One region of the Aminipila sp. genome, then DNA from elsewhere that is predicted to be linked to it. Evidence: predicted binding sites of a transcription regulator. Region 1 holds the regulator's gene; each other region holds the start of a gene.
The links. Region 1 encodes LexA, which represses DNA repair genes until DNA is damaged. Its sites were predicted from a motif close to AGAACANNTGTTCT; they were not measured.

Region 1 (3,846 bases):
TATTTTTGAAAATAGCATTATAATCACATATGATACTACTGCACCAAAAACTACATTCATATAGGATATATCACCTATATATAAAACTGCATTATTGGTCATTCCCCTAATTCTAGTAATGTACAATAATATAATCGTCATTCCTCCCATAAATGCCGAAACTATATAAATAAGTATGGTTCCTTTAAAAACTTTTTTATTAAAAGCTATATAAGCTAAAAGCATAGAAAATACTACCTTAATAAAAATTCCTAACAACATACCGATGTTGGGGATAAGTATTATAAATGAAAAAAAGCCACAGAGTACGCCCCCTATAAATAATCTCCTTTTGCTAGTCTTTAAACTGGCTATTTTACTTGATAAATATAAAATAAGAATACCCATAAGAAAGTTCTCACCAAATAAGTATTCTGCATAAACTTCCACATAAAAAACCCCCTTGCAGCTACATCATAATTGATTATAGACCTCACAAGGGGGAAAAATTGTCATATTCAAATGTCGAATAATAAATTTAATTATTTTACTGCCTTCTTTGCAGTATCACATAGCTGTGCAAATGCAGCTGAATCGTAGATAGCCATTTCAGAAAGCATCTTTCTGTTGATTTCAATACCTGACTTCTTTAAACCATCCATTAATCTGCTGTAAGAAAGATCATTCATTCTTGCACCAGCATTAATTCTAGCGATCCAAAGTCTTCTGTATTCTCTTTTCTTATTCTTTCTACCAACGTAAGCAGAACGTAATGCACGCATAACTGCTGGATTAGCAGCTCTGAATACCTTGCTCTTCTGTCCGTAGAAACCCTTTGCTAATTTTAATATTTTCTTATGTCTTTTATGAGCGTTAACGCCCTTTTTTACTCTTGCCATTATTCAAACCTCCTAATATTATTTATCTAATACAGCTTTAATTCTCTTGTGATCTGCGCTACGAAGAAGAGTTGACTTTCTTAGTCCTCTCTTTCTCTTTGCACACTTCTTAGTAAGAATATGGCTCTTAAATGCCTTGTTTCTCTTTACTTTTCCTGTACCTGTTAATTTAAATCTCTTGCTTGCGCCTCTATGAGACTTCATCTTATTTTTAGCCATGGTAATATTTCCTCCTACGTAAAAATTATTCCTGTTATCTACTATCTACTTATCCATTTTAGGTGCAACAATCATAATCAAACTTCTACCTTCAAATTCAGGCTTCTTTTCAATTGTACCTACAGGGGCTACTAATTCTGCGAACTGGTTCATAACAGCGAGACCCTTACTTGCATAATCTTTTTCTCTGCCTTTGAATCTTAAGCTAACCTTTAGTCTATCTCCATCCTTTAAGAACTTTGTAGCAGTATTAGCTTTAACTTGAATATCATGCGCCTCAATAAACGTACTTAAACGAATTTCCTTCACTGAAGTGATTTTTTGTTTTTTCTTTGCTTCTTTTTCTCTTTTTTGAAGTTCATAACGATACTTACCGTAATCAAGAATCTTGCAAACTGGCGGCTTAGCATTTGGTGAAATACTAACTAAGTCAAGCTTTTTTTCATTAGCTAATGCTAATGCATCTTCTAGACTCATAATTCCAAGCTGCGCTCCATCATTGTCAATAACTCTTAATTCCTTGTCACGAATTTCTTCGTTGATTAGATTTTCCTTGCTAATGTTCTTGCACCTCCTGCAAATAAGAAAAGTGTAAATGATGAAATCATAGATTTCTATTTACACACGCTGATTGTTTGTATTTTGAATTTCAATCAACATGCAATGTGCTTTTCTTGATACTATGAAAACATCAAATTGATATTTCCTTCATAATAAAATAGAGCGGATATTATACCCGCTCCACAAAACACATAAGTGTTACATTTGTTTTATTAACCCTATCAGCTTAACTGTAACCAATAAGGTGAGAAGCGGATAACTTCTTCTTTATCACTCAAATACTATACCATTTATACTTAATCTTGTCAAGTAACGAATTGAAATATATTAAAAATATCGAAATACGCCTTTAACCTTGCCCAGTATTTTTACTTCCTTAACAATAATAGGACTCATACTAGAATTTTCTGGCTGTAATCTAATATGATCTGCTTCCTTGTAAAAAGTTTTTACAGTAGCCTCACTTTCAAATCCATCTATCATGGCTACTACAATTTCCCCATTTTTAGCCGTATTTTGTTGCTCTACCAAGATATAATCACCATCAAATATACCAGCTTCTATCATACTGTCACCTTTTACCGTAAGCATAAAATTGGTTCCTCTGCCTGCAAATCTTGCTGGAATAGGAAAAGATTCCTCTATGTTCTGGTCTGCTAATATAGGTGTGCCTGCCGCTATTCTTCCCACTACTGGAATATCTATTACATCTATCCTTTCTGTATTATTATAAGAATTTGTTCTTAATTCCTGATTTCCAAGCTCCACTCTTGCATGAGAGTCCGGATCCACAATCATTAATGCACGAGGCTTTGATGGATCCTTTTTTAAAAAACCTTTCAATTCTAAGTTTTCAATATCCTTATGAACTGTAGACGTAGATTTTATATTTAAGGCGGAACAAATTTCTCTTACTGTAGGAGGATATCCCTTTTGACTAATTTCTCTTTTCATATACTGAAGTATTCGCTGTTCTCTTTCTTTTAGTTGTTCCATATTCCCGCCTCCATTAAATTATTAAATTAAAGCTTATAAGTAAAATACGATAATAAACTTTACACTAATATTAATAAAGTATAACACACCTACAGCTTTTTGTAAACATGTGTTCAGAAATTATGTTCTAAAAAAGCGACCTTGCCCATAGATCGCTTTTTTGTATACTGCTTTTTACTACTATTATTCTATTTAACCATATTGTCTACTGAATCAAGAACTTTATCCAGTATATTCATGGCAGTTCTTAACTCTGTCTCAGTAATGATTAGAGGAGGTGCAACTATTATCATATTTTCATGAGAATAAGTTGAGAACCCTTCTACCCTAAGCATGCCGATAATTTTATTCATAAGACCTTCTGGGTCAGAATTAAATTGAACGATTGGCTCTTTTGTTTCTTTATCTTTAACCAGTTCAAATGCAGAGAATAAACCGATCTGTCTAAACTCGCCAACACAAGCATGCTTTGATTGTATGTCACTTAATGTTTCATGTAGTATCTTTCCCTGTGCTGCAACATTTGCTTCAATGTTCAATCTCTTATATTCTTTTAATGTAGCCACTGCAGCCGCACATCCCATTGGATGAGCACTATAAGTTAAACCGCAAAGCATTTTATTGTTATCAAAATACTCAGCAACTTTCTTAGAAACAATAACCCCTCCAAGCGGTATATATCCGCAAGTAATACCTTTTGCAAAAGTTACGAGATCTGGCTCAATATTAAACTGCTGCCATGCAAAGCAAGAACCAGTTCTATACCAGCCTGCCATTACCTCATCACAAACCATCAGAATATTGTATCTGTCGCAAAGCTTCCTAATTCCTTCTAAATAGCCTTTTGGCGGAACTAAAACCCCATTAGAACCAACCACCGTTTCAGTAAAGATAGCTGCAATCTGATGCGGTCCTTCATACTTGATTTGATTTTCCAACAGTTCCAGGTAAAATTCTGTTATCTCCTCTTCATTTTCAAACTTACAAGCCTTAGGTGCTCTATAAGCATATGGTCCATCATATTTAATAAATCCTGGCACACCTGGTTCATTTACAAATTTTCTAGGCTCACCTGTCAGCATTCCTGCACCTGCAGATGATCCATGATAACATCTGTACATAGAAAATATTTTCCACTTGCCGGTGTACTGCTTAGCAAATTTTATAGCATTTTCATTGGATTCAGCCCCTG
Region 2 (3,846 bases), on a different contig from region 1:
CTTCCATTCGGCCGATATTGGCGGAATTGGAGCAGGCTGTAGCAAACGAATTCTCTGTAGAAATTGATTATCGCACAGGCCGTGAAGAGCAATCCAAGAAGAGGGTGATAGACCCCTATGGCATGGTGTACTGGAATAATAAATGGTATATTGTTGCATTTTGCCACCTAAGGAATGAGATCCGCAGCTTTCGGGTAGAGCGGATTCTACGAATCAAGCGTACTCAAATAATATTTAAGCGTCCCGAAGCTTTTTCGGCCCGTAAATTTTTTATGAAAAACCTGTTACCTAATTTAGTGGGTAAGGAGGGGTTAATTTCTTTAATTATCGGAGGCAGGTCAGAGGCGTTGGATGAACTATGCATGCATTGGTTTTTAGGGCATCATCTGAAAGAGCGAACATCTAATCAAGCCATCTTTTTATTTGAGGAAAAATCAATTCAACTTTATGTCCCTTATTTTCTTCTATCCTATGGTAAATCCATTCAAATAATCGAGCCACAGAGTTTGAAAGAAAGACTTGTTGCTATTGCATCAGAGTTAATGGAATATTATCAACTTTAATAGCTTCACTGACAGTAGATGTCAGTGAAGTTGTTTTATTATGTAGTAGATATCGTTATTATGAGGATAATCAAGGATTACCAATAGATGGTATTCCTTGATGAATAAAATAAGGAGAAATTGCAAAATGAATAATACAGTATATCTTTATGTGTTTGACACAATGTCAGACTGGGAAATAGGTTACTTAACTGCCGAGCTGAACTCGGGAAGATATTATAAAAAGGGACTTGAACCATCAAGAATAGTAACTGTTGGAATTGAAAAGACGCCTGTAACAACAATGGGTGGATTGAAAATACTGCCTGATATCAAACTGGATGAGTGTAGTATGGAAAGCACAGATGCATTGATTTTACCTGGTGGAGATACATGGACAGAAACAATTCACCAGCCCATCTTAAAAATCGTCCGGAGGTGTTTAAAGGAAGGCGTATTGGTTGCAGCAATTTGTGGTGCTACAATAGGACTTGCTCAGGCAGGATTGTTGAATTCACGTTGGCATACAAGCAATGATCTGGAATACCTTAAAATGATCTGCCCCACTTACACGGGCGAAAAGTATTACAAAATGGAGTCTGCTGTGACTGATGGAAAGCTGATCACTGCATCTGGAATAGCTCCGCTGGAGTTTTCTGTACACATCTTGAAAGCAATGGGTGTGTTTTCTTCAATAACATTAGACGCTTGGTATAGTCTTAATAAGACTCAGGAATCCAAATATTTCTATGAGTTGATGAATTCAATTCAATGAGGTGTACAACTTTTATAACTAAAAGAACTCTTGTTCTAATCTTTAATGTTTGATATAATCAAACTAGTTAGAAGGCAAGCAGATTTAGTCTGCTTTAACATGGAAACTAATTATTAACAAATAAATTTTAAGGAGGCGACCGGAGAACAAACATGAAGAACAGAATCTATTTTGCCATCGACTTAAAATCGTTTTATGCTTCGGTCGAATGTATGGAACGGGGCCTTGATCCGCTGACCACAAACCTTGTTGTTGCAGATGAAAGCCGTACTGAAAAAACTATCTGCCTAGCCATTTCTCCTTCTCTTAAATCATATGGTATTCCCGGTAGACCGAGGCTGTTTGAGGTTGTGCAGAAGGTTAAGGAAGTAAATGCAGCACGGTTATATAAGGCACCAGGACGAGTCTTCTCCGGAGTTTCTTTCAACGATATTGAACTGAAATCCTCGCTGAACATAGGACTGGACTATATTGTCGCTCGGCCGAGAATGGCGCTCTATGTAACATATAGCACGCAAATTTACAACATTTACTTGAAATACGTTGCACCTGAAGATATCCATGTCTACTCTATTGACGAGGTATTCATTGATGCTACCAATTATCTGAGCACCTACAATCTTTCAGCTCGTGAGCTTGCCACAAAAATGATTTTGGATATTCTTAAAACAACGGGCATTACAGCATCAGGAGGAATAGGCACAAACTTATACCTTTGCAAGGTAGCTATGGATATTCAAGCAAAGCATATTCCGGTGGATCAAAACGGTGTTCAGATTGCTGAATTGGATGAAATGAGCTATCGTTCCTTGCTTTGGTCTCATCGACCTTTAATTGACTTTTGGCGTGTTGGCAGAGGGTATACCAAAAAGTTGGAGGAAAAAGGTCTCTTTACCATGGGAGATATCGCAAGATGTTCTCTCGGCAAGCCGAATGATTATTACAACGAGGATTTACTATACAAGTTATTTGGCATCAATGCGGAGTTATTAATTGACCATGCATGGGGTTGGGAGCCATGCACAATGGCTGATATCAAAGCGTATAAACCAAGTACCAACAGTATTGGATCGGGACAGGTACTTCAATTCGGTTATCCTTTTGACAAAGCGAAGCTGGTGGTGCGGGAAATGACCGATTTGCTAGTCCTTGATTTGGTGGATAAAAGACTTGTGACGGACCAGCTCGTTTTATCGGTCGGATATGATATTGAAAACCTCACAGACCCGACGATAAAGAAATTATATAATGGACCAATTACGAAAGACCACTACGGACGTTCTGTCCCAAAAGCAGCCCATGGCACCATAAATCTTGGCAAACAGACCTCTTCAACGAAGATCATCTTGGATGCAGTCATGGAGCTATTTGAACGCATTGTTGACAAAAATCTTCTGGTCAGGAGAGTGAATATTGCAGTGAATCATATTGTTGATGAGGCAACCGTTCAGAAGAAGGACAGCATTGAACAACTTGATTTCTTTACCGATTATGCGGCTGTACAAGCAAAAAAGGAGGAAGAAGAAGCCGAGTTAAATCGAGAAAAAAAGATGCAAAAAGCTCTGCTGGATATAAAGAAGAAATACGGCAAGAATGCCATTCTAAAGGGGATGAATCTGGAGGAAGGCGCTACTACATTAGATCGAAACAAACAGATTGGAGGGCACAAGGCATGATAAAGACGTATGACGATATGATCCATCTACCGCACCATATCTCTACTAAACACCCTCATATGGCAGTCAGCGACAGAGCCGCCCAATTTTCTCCCTTCGCCGCTTTGACTGGCCATGATGCCGCCATCAAAGAAACTGCAAGACTGACTGATGAGAGAGTTGCCATAGACGAATATATGAAAGATGTTTTGAACAATAAGTTACGGATCATCTTAGATCGGATTAAAGAACATCCCCAAATCGCAATCACTTACTTTCAGCCGGATGAAAAGAAGAATGGTGGATCCTATATTACAACTTCTGGCACGGTTAAAAAGATAAATGAATATGAAAGGATTGTCTTTATGACTGATGATACAGAGATTCCTATTGATGAAATAAGCAGCATAGACGGGAATATATTCGAAAATATGTAATAATGAAATTAGTTATTATATGTTTGGGTTTACAATCAAAGTCCTGTATTTGAGATAGATGAACAAGAAGCTGGGCGCTTTGCCGCCTAGGGAGCTTGTTTCTCAAGAAATCCAGGACTTCTTGCAATTTCTTATTTACCTTTTTTCACGCGATTCTCCTTTTAGATAAATTATGCTTTTATTGCCCAACGCAATTTGGCAGAACGCGCGCGCCCGTTGTTACTGCGTTCTTCTGCTGATGCACGGATTGGTTCATCTGCAATTTCACCATAAACCCCGTCGCGAAACAGGCTCTGAAAAGATTTTTTAACGAGGCGATCTTCACCGGAGTGAAAGGTGAGAATTGCAACTCGTCCACCTTCGGCAAGTGCGGAAGGTAGATTATCTAAAAATTTACGTAGCACTTCAAATTCGTTGTTGACATCAATTCGCAGTGC
Region 3 (3,846 bases), on a different contig from region 1:
CCTCATATTCGTGGACATTATAGAAGCAGAAAAGAAGAGGATATATTACAGGAAGCCAAACTGTTAGCAGGACGTGGCTGTAAGGAATTGATTTTGATTGCCCAGGATGTTACGGCTTATGGAATTGATCTATATGGTGAATTTACACTGGCCAAACTTGTTAAAAAGCTTTGTAAGATTGATGGATTGCACTGGATTCGGCTTATGTATTGCTATGAAGACCGGATTACAGATGAGTTAATTGAGGTTATGGCAAATGAAAAGAAGGTGTGCCATTATCTGGATATACCTATTCAGCATAGCAGTGATAAGATTTTAAAATTAATGAATAGGCGTTCAACAAGTGAAAGCATAGTTACTAAGATTGAGAAACTCAGAAAAGCTATGCCTGATATTAATATAAGAACGACTTTGATTACTGGTTTTCCTGGAGAAACAAAAGATGAATTTGATGAACTTTACAATTTTGTACAAGATATGAAGTTTGAAAGACTTGGAGTATTTACTTATTCTAAAGAAGAAGGTACACCTGCTGCAGAAATGAAGGGGCAGGTACGTTCTGATGTAAAAGAAAAACGTAAGGATTGTATTATGAGACTCCAATTGGAGATTTCTCTTTCATCTAATCAAAAGAAAGTTGGACAAACTTTACAAGTCCTTGTAGAGGAACAGGACGAAGAAGGCACTTACATTGGTAGAACTGAGTATGATGCTCCTGAAATAGATAATTCAATTATCTTCAAATCTAATAGAGTTTTGAAACCAGGCGACATGGTTATGGTTCAGATTACAGACGCATTTGATTATGATTTAGTAGGAGTGGAGGTATAGAGATGAATTTACCCAATAAATTAACCATAGGGAGAATAATTGCTGTTCCCTTTTTTGTAGCATCATATATGATGGGATATAATTTAATAGCTTTTCTTATATTTATTGTCGCATCACTGACAGATATGCTGGATGGAAAGATTGCGAGGAAGTACAACCTTGTAACTAATTTTGGTAAGATTATGGACCCGCTTGCTGATAAGATTTTAGTTTATTCCGCATTTTGTCTTATGGTAGGCAATGGCCTAGTGCCAGCTTGGATGCTTATAGTTATCCTTGCAAGAGAGTTTGCAATAGGAGGTATGAGAACTGTAGCTGCTTCAGAAGGAATTGTTATAGCAGCAGGTATGAGTGGGAAAATAAAGACTGTACTGCAGATGATTGCAGTACCTCTTTTACTTCTTGTAAACGTAGAAACATTTGCTCCAGTTCTAACCTATATTACTATGTTAGCCAATGGTTTCTTATGGGCATCATTGATTATGACGATTTATTCTGGTATTGAATACATACTAAAGAATAAATCAGTATTTTCTATGTAATGATTAGCACCTTACAGTAAGATATCTGTTTGTATAAATTAAAATAAAAAATTCGTTGGGATAAATTTGACAATATAAGAATTTACAAGAGCTGTTGCAAAATTAATATTTTGGAGCAGCTCGTTTTGCTTAATTTTTATTTAAAAATCAAAGATTTATGGCATATTAACGTATTTGGAAAAATCGAAGCGAAAGAAGGTTTTATTATGAATGAAAAACTGAAGAATAGCGATGACAGAAATTCTGAGAATTTTAATAGGGGCTTTGATGAAAAATTACCAATGGTAGTTGGTAATTTATTAATAGAAAAGAATCTTTCTATTTCCTGTGCTGAATCTTGCACAGGTGGAATGTTTGCGCAGACTTTAACGGATATATCGGGCATTTCTGCTGTATTTGATAGGGGTATTGTAACTTATAGTAATGCAGCTAAAATGGAAGAATTAGGCGTAAAAAAGGCCACCCTGGATAAATATGGTGCAGTTAGTGAACAGACAGCTGTTGAGATGGCAGAAGGTATACAAAGAGTTTCCAAAACTAGAATAGGTGTGTCTGTTACAGGGGTCGCAGGACCTGGTGGAGGATCTATAGAAAAACCAGTTGGACTAGTATATGTTTGTGCGGTATATGATGATCAAAAAATATGTAGGGAATTAAGGCTGCAAGGTGATAGAAAATCAAATAGAACTATTTCTATGTTGACTATGTTTGAATTGGTTAAAGAATTAATTGAATGATGTCTCCGTATTAATATGGCTTAATTACAGACATATGATAGGATAAAGCACTTGACATGGTAAAATTTGTATATTAATATAGAAATATCCACATAACTGTAAGTTTGTTTTTGTAAAAAAACTATTGACCAAAGCGTATCAGTAAGGTATTATTAACAAAGAACAAATGTTCATCGTGTTTAGGAGGGGAACAAATGGCAGCTAGTAAAGAAATTAAAGAAGTTAATGTAAATATAAATAAAAGTGAAAAAGAAAAAGCACTAAAAGAGGCTATGGCTCAAATTCAAAAGCAGTTTGGACAGGGAGCTATTATGAAACTTGGTGATGATTCGGCCAAATTAAATGTTGAAGCTATCTCTACAGGTTCAGCAAGCCTGGATATTGCTACTGGTATAGGTGGTATTCCAAGAGGAAGAGTAATTGAGATTTATGGACCTGAATCTTCAGGTAAAACAACGCTTACTCTTCATATAATTGCTGAAGCTCAGAAGGCAGGAGGAAAAGCAGCATTTATTGATGCGGAGCATGCTCTTGATCCTGAGTATGCTAGAAATTTAGGTGTAGATGTAGATGAATTACTTGTGTCACAGCCTGATACTGGTGAACAGGGACTTGAAATTTGTGAAATGCTTGTTCGTAGCGGAGCTCTTGACATCGTAGTTATTGACTCTGTAGCTGCATTAGTTCCAAGAGCTGAAATTCAAGGCGATATGGGAGATAGTCATGTGGGGCTTCAAGCAAGGCTTATGTCTCAGGCGCTTAGAAAACTTACTGGAAGCATAAATAAATCAAATACTGCAGTAGTTTTTATAAACCAGCTTCGTGAAAAAGTTGGGGTTATGTTTGGAAATCCTGAGACAACGACTGGAGGCAGAGCACTTAAATTCTACTCAACTATGCGTTTTGATGTAAGAAAGATTGAAAGCATAAAAGCAGGAGATGAAGTACTTGGAAATAGAACAAGAGTAAAGATAGTAAAAAATAAAGTTGCACCGCCATTTAAGCAGGCTGAATTTGACATTATGTATGGAAGGGGAATTTCAAAAGAAGGCGATGTATTAGACTGTGGTGTTGAGGCTAAAATCGTAGAAAAAGCGGGATCTTGGTACAGTTTTGACGGTAATCGTATTGGACAGGGAAGAGAAAATGTTAAGAAATTCTTGATCGATAATCCTGAGATTTTAAATAGGATAGAAGCATTGTTAAAAGAGAATATGAAACCTACAAATGAGGTAGAAGAAATAGAAGAAGGTCTATTAGTAGATGAAGATGGTGTTGTTATTGAGGATTAAAAATATTGTAGTTTACATAAAAAACATTTGACACTACATGTCCTATATGATATTATACTTTATTGTAAGCCGCTCAGAATGGGTTTTTGTAAATGTAACTTTTTAGGTTGCTACCTTTAAATGGCGAGACTGGATAGAGGAGGTATAGAACATATGTACGCAGTAATTGAAACAGGCGGAAAGCAGTACAGAGTACAGGAAGGCGATGTAATCACAGTTGAAAAGTTAGATGTAGAAGCTGGAGAAAAGATTACTTTCGATAGAGTACTTTTAATAAGCGATGGAGAAACAGTTAAGGTTGGAGCTCCATACGTTGAAAGTTGTAATGTAGCCGGAACTGTAGTTGAACATGGCAAAGGACAGAAGGTTATCATCTTCAAGTATAAGTCAAAGAAAGACTACAGAAAGAAGCAGGGACACAGACAGCCTTATACAATGATTAAG
Region 4 (3,846 bases), on a different contig from region 1:
GTGGACTCTTACCCGCATAATATTCTGCCGCTTCCTCTGCTGCTTTTGTCGCTTCAATAACTTTCCTAACAGCCTTTTTAACTGTTGTTGGTGTAACCCCATGCTTTTCATTGTATAACTGCTGGATTCCTCTCCTTCTTTCTGTTTCACTGATAGCTTTTTTCATAGCGTCACTCATGCTGTCGGCATACATTATGACTCTGCCCTCAGCATTTCTTGCTGCACGTCCTATGGTCTGAATCAATGATGTTTCTGTTCTTAGGAATCCCTGCTTGTCCGCATCTAGAATAACCACCAAAGAAACCTCTGGGATATCCAAACCTTCTCTAAGAAGATTGATACCTATAAGTACATCAAAAACACCCAGCCTTAAATCTCTTATTATCTCCATCCTTTCCAGAGTATCTATCTCGGAATGCAAATACCTTACCTTAATATTTACATTTTTCAAATAGTCCGTTAGACTTTCTGACATTTTTTTAGTCAAAGTTGTCACAAATACTTTTTCTCCCCGCTCTGTGACCTTATTTATTTCTCCTATCAAATCATCTATCTGCCCTTGAGTCTTTCTGATTTCAATTTTTGGATCAAGTAACCCTGTAGGTCTAATCACCTGTTCTGCAGAAATGCCGCCACTACTTTCTATTTCATATTTTGCCGGAGTTGCACTTACATATACAATCTGATTGACTATATTTTCAAACTCTTCAAATTGAAGCGGTCTGTTGTCCAAAGCTGAAGGCAGCCTGAAGCCATAATCCACTAAAGATGTTTTTCTTGCTTTGTCTCCTGCATACATAGCATGGAGCTGTGGCAGCATCACATGGGACTCATCAATGACAATAAGAAAATCTTCTGGGAAATAGTCAATTAATGTGTATGGCCGGTTTCCTGGAGATAATCCATTTATATGCCTTGAATAGTTTTCAATACCTTTACAACTTCCTATTTCTCTTAACATTTCAAGGTCATATCGCGTTCTCTGCTCTATTCTTTGAGCCTCAAGAAGTTTTCCTCTGTCTTTAAACCATTTCAACCGCTCATTTAATTCTTGCTCAATTGTAACGATGGCTTTTTCCGTATTTTCTTTTGAAGTAACATAGTGGGATGCCGGAAATATAGCAATATGATTTCTTAATCCCAGAATTTCACCAGTAATTGGATTCATTTCTTTTATTGTTTCTATTTCATCTCCAAAAAGCTCTACCCTTATGGCATTTTCCGCTCCGGCAGGATATATATCAATAACATCGCCTCTTGCTCTGAATGTGCCCCTGGCAAACTCCATATCATTTCTAGTGTATTGAATATCTACCAGTTTCCTTAGTATATCTTGTCTGCTTTTTTCCATCCCAGGTCTTAATGATAACATTTGATTTTCATAGTCAAAGGGGCTCCCCAAACCATAGATGCAAGAAACACTGGCCACTATGATAACATCACGGCGCTCTGCAAGTGCTGCTGTTGCAGAGTGGCGGAGCTTATCTATTTCATCATTTATATTTGAATCTTTTTCAATATAAGTATCCGTAGATGGTACATAGGCTTCAGGCTGATAATAGTCATAGTAACTAACAAAATATTCTACAGCATTATCCGGAAAAAATTCTTTAAACTCACCACAAAGCTGCGCTGCAAGCGTTTTGTTGTGTGATATTACTAATGTAGGCTTTTGTACTCTCTCAATAAGATTTGCAATTGTAAATGTTTTTCCTGATCCTGTAACTCCCAGTAATGTCTGGTGTTTTTTACCATTTAAAATGCCTTCCGTAAGCCGATCTACAGCCTGTGGCTGGTCACCCATCAATTTAAAATCTGAAACTACCTTAAATTCACCCATTAATCTGCCTCTTTCATTTAAAGAACATTTGTTTATTTCTTATAATATCACACACATCTTTTAATGTCTAGTTGTGATTATTTTATTTATACCCTTGTTGTGGTAGTTTTATCATGGTATACTATTAAAGTATAAATTTTTAATATTGGTAAGTTTAATCGGTATTTATTAGGTATCGATTTTATTAAAACTAACATTGTATACATTTATACATTTTGGGGCAGCCCAGATATTTAGTATATAGAGGTGGTAATTATGAGTGACAACTATGCAGCTTTCACGGCTGAAAATGATAGACTAATTGACAAGCTATCAGGGGAAAAAGCTTTTTACATGAGCAAAGCAAAAATTTTAAGTAAAACTGATGTTATTCCCGACTCTTTATACATTGAAAAAGACGTAAAAAGAGGACTCCGTAATGCCAACGGAACAGGAGTTATTGTTGGACTTACTAAAGTTGGAGAAGTAATCGGATATGAGTTTGACGAACAAGGAAATAAAATCACAATTGATGGTAAACTATATTACAGAGGGTATGATGTCGAAGATATTTTCAATAATTGTGTTAAAGAAAACCGTTTTGGCTTTGAAGAAGTGACTTATCTTCTTTTATTCGGAGAACTGCCTAACAAAGATGAGTTACTAGAATTTAATAAAATGCTGGGTGCTAAGCGTGAACTTCCAAAAGGTTTTGCCCGAGATATGATATTAACAGCCCCTTCCAAAAGTATCATGAACAAATTAGCAAGAAGCGTTTTAGCCATGTATTCATACGATGAAAATCCCGACGATACATCTGTAGAAAATGTTTTACGTCAATCTCTATCACTTATAGGACATTTTCCAGCTCTGATTGCATACGGCTTTCAAGCTAAACGGTCTTCTTTTGATAACGAAAGTCTGCATTTACACAATCCTATCCCAGAATTGAGTACTGCAGAAAATATATTGAGAATGATTCGTCCTACTGGCGAATATACAGATATTGAAGCAAAACTTCTTGATTTATCTTTAATATTACATGCAGAACATGGTGGTGGTAATAATTCAAGTTTTACGACTCACCTGGTTTCCTCTTCAGGCACAGATACTTATTCTGCTATTTCAGCTGCCGTAGGTTCTTTAAAAGGTCCTAGACATGGTGGAGCAAATATTGCCGTAATTAATATGATTCATGATTTAAATAAACATGTTAAAGATATTACTAATGAAGCCCAGGTAGAAGATTATCTGGTAAAAGTATTAAAAGGTGAAGCCAATGATGGCAGTGGATTAATATATGGATTAGGTCATGCAATTTATACCATTTCTGATCCAAGAGCTGTGCTTTTAAAGGGAATGGCAAAGAAGCTTGCCGAAAGCAAAGGCTTAGAAGATGCCTTTAACTTATATGAATTTATCGAAAAACGTGGTTCTGCATTATATAAAGAAGTAAAGGGTATTGATAAACCAATACCTGCGAATGTAGATTTATATTCAGGATTTGTATATAGAGCGCTAAACATTCCTGTTGACATTGCTACTCCTTTATTTGCTACAGCAAGACTTTCTGGATGGTGTGCACACAGATTGGAAGAAATTATTACAGGCAGACGCCTGATGAGACCAGCCTATAATGGTGTTCAGCCTTATCTTGAATATACTCCGATACATAAGCGATAACGCATATGTGATACGATTACCTTCTTGACAATATATGTAATTTTATATATGATTTACATATATTGGAAGGAGGTTTTTTTATGTTTACCACTATGTTAATCATATCTGTTTATTCCATCTTTATTATATTTAGTTTTAATTTATTACCCTATAAATGGTTATGTGATTATAACGCAGATACTTCAGACAGTCTTTCGCAGAAATATGCGCCAATTAATTTCTACTTTTTCCCAGTATTTTTGTACACATCACTTATTATCTTTTTTCTTTTTACCACACCGCATTCATATCTAGATTTATTTACTAACATTATTATGATATTATTACTTTCTCATATTTGTTTG

Region 2: the regulator LexA is predicted to act here: its motif matches at 1,341-1,354, upstream of RTW14_RS09675 (Y-family DNA polymerase).
Region 3: the regulator LexA is predicted to act here: its motif matches at 2,270-2,283, upstream of recA (recombinase RecA).
Region 4: the regulator LexA is predicted to act here: its motif matches at 1,862-1,875, upstream of uvrB (excinuclease ABC subunit UvrB).

Annotation. Positions count from the first base shown of each region.
Region 1 is NZ_DAMBYD010000004.1:41,674-45,519, reverse strand. It holds gene RTW14_RS06160 (sigma-E processing peptidase SpoIIGA) at 1-429, opposite strand, end outside; gene rplT (50S ribosomal protein L20) at 522-878, opposite strand; gene rpmI (50S ribosomal protein L35) at 897-1,097, opposite strand; gene infC (translation initiation factor IF-3) at 1,143-1,640, opposite strand; ribosomal protein L20 leader region at 1,807-1,932, opposite strand; gene lexA (transcriptional repressor LexA) at 1,986-2,654, opposite strand; gene RTW14_RS06135 (aminotransferase class III-fold pyridoxal phosphate-dependent enzyme) at 2,843-3,846, opposite strand, start outside.
Region 2 is NZ_DAMBYD010000006.1:112,192-116,037, reverse strand. It holds gene RTW14_RS09685 (helix-turn-helix transcriptional regulator) at 1-563, shown strand, start outside; gene RTW14_RS09680 (type 1 glutamine amidotransferase family protein) at 691-1,317, shown strand; gene RTW14_RS09675 (Y-family DNA polymerase) at 1,470-2,993, shown strand; gene RTW14_RS09670 (hypothetical protein) at 2,990-3,409, shown strand; gene rsmH (16S rRNA (cytosine(1402)-N(4))-methyltransferase RsmH) at 3,580-3,846, opposite strand, start outside.
Region 3 is NZ_DAMBYD010000005.1:62,683-66,528, forward strand. It holds gene rimO (30S ribosomal protein S12 methylthiotransferase RimO) at 1-831, shown strand, start outside; gene pgsA (CDP-diacylglycerol--glycerol-3-phosphate 3-phosphatidyltransferase) at 834-1,373, shown strand; gene RTW14_RS07880 (CinA family protein) at 1,499-2,110, shown strand; gene recA (recombinase RecA) at 2,305-3,402, shown strand; ribosomal protein L21 leader region at 3,459-3,543, shown strand; gene rplU (50S ribosomal protein L21) at 3,556-3,846, shown strand, end outside.
Region 4 is NZ_DAMBYD010000015.1:66,274-70,119, forward strand. It holds gene uvrB (excinuclease ABC subunit UvrB) at 1-1,840, opposite strand, end outside; gene RTW14_RS17400 (citrate/2-methylcitrate synthase) at 2,096-3,502, shown strand; gene RTW14_RS17405 (A24 family peptidase) at 3,583-3,846, shown strand, end outside.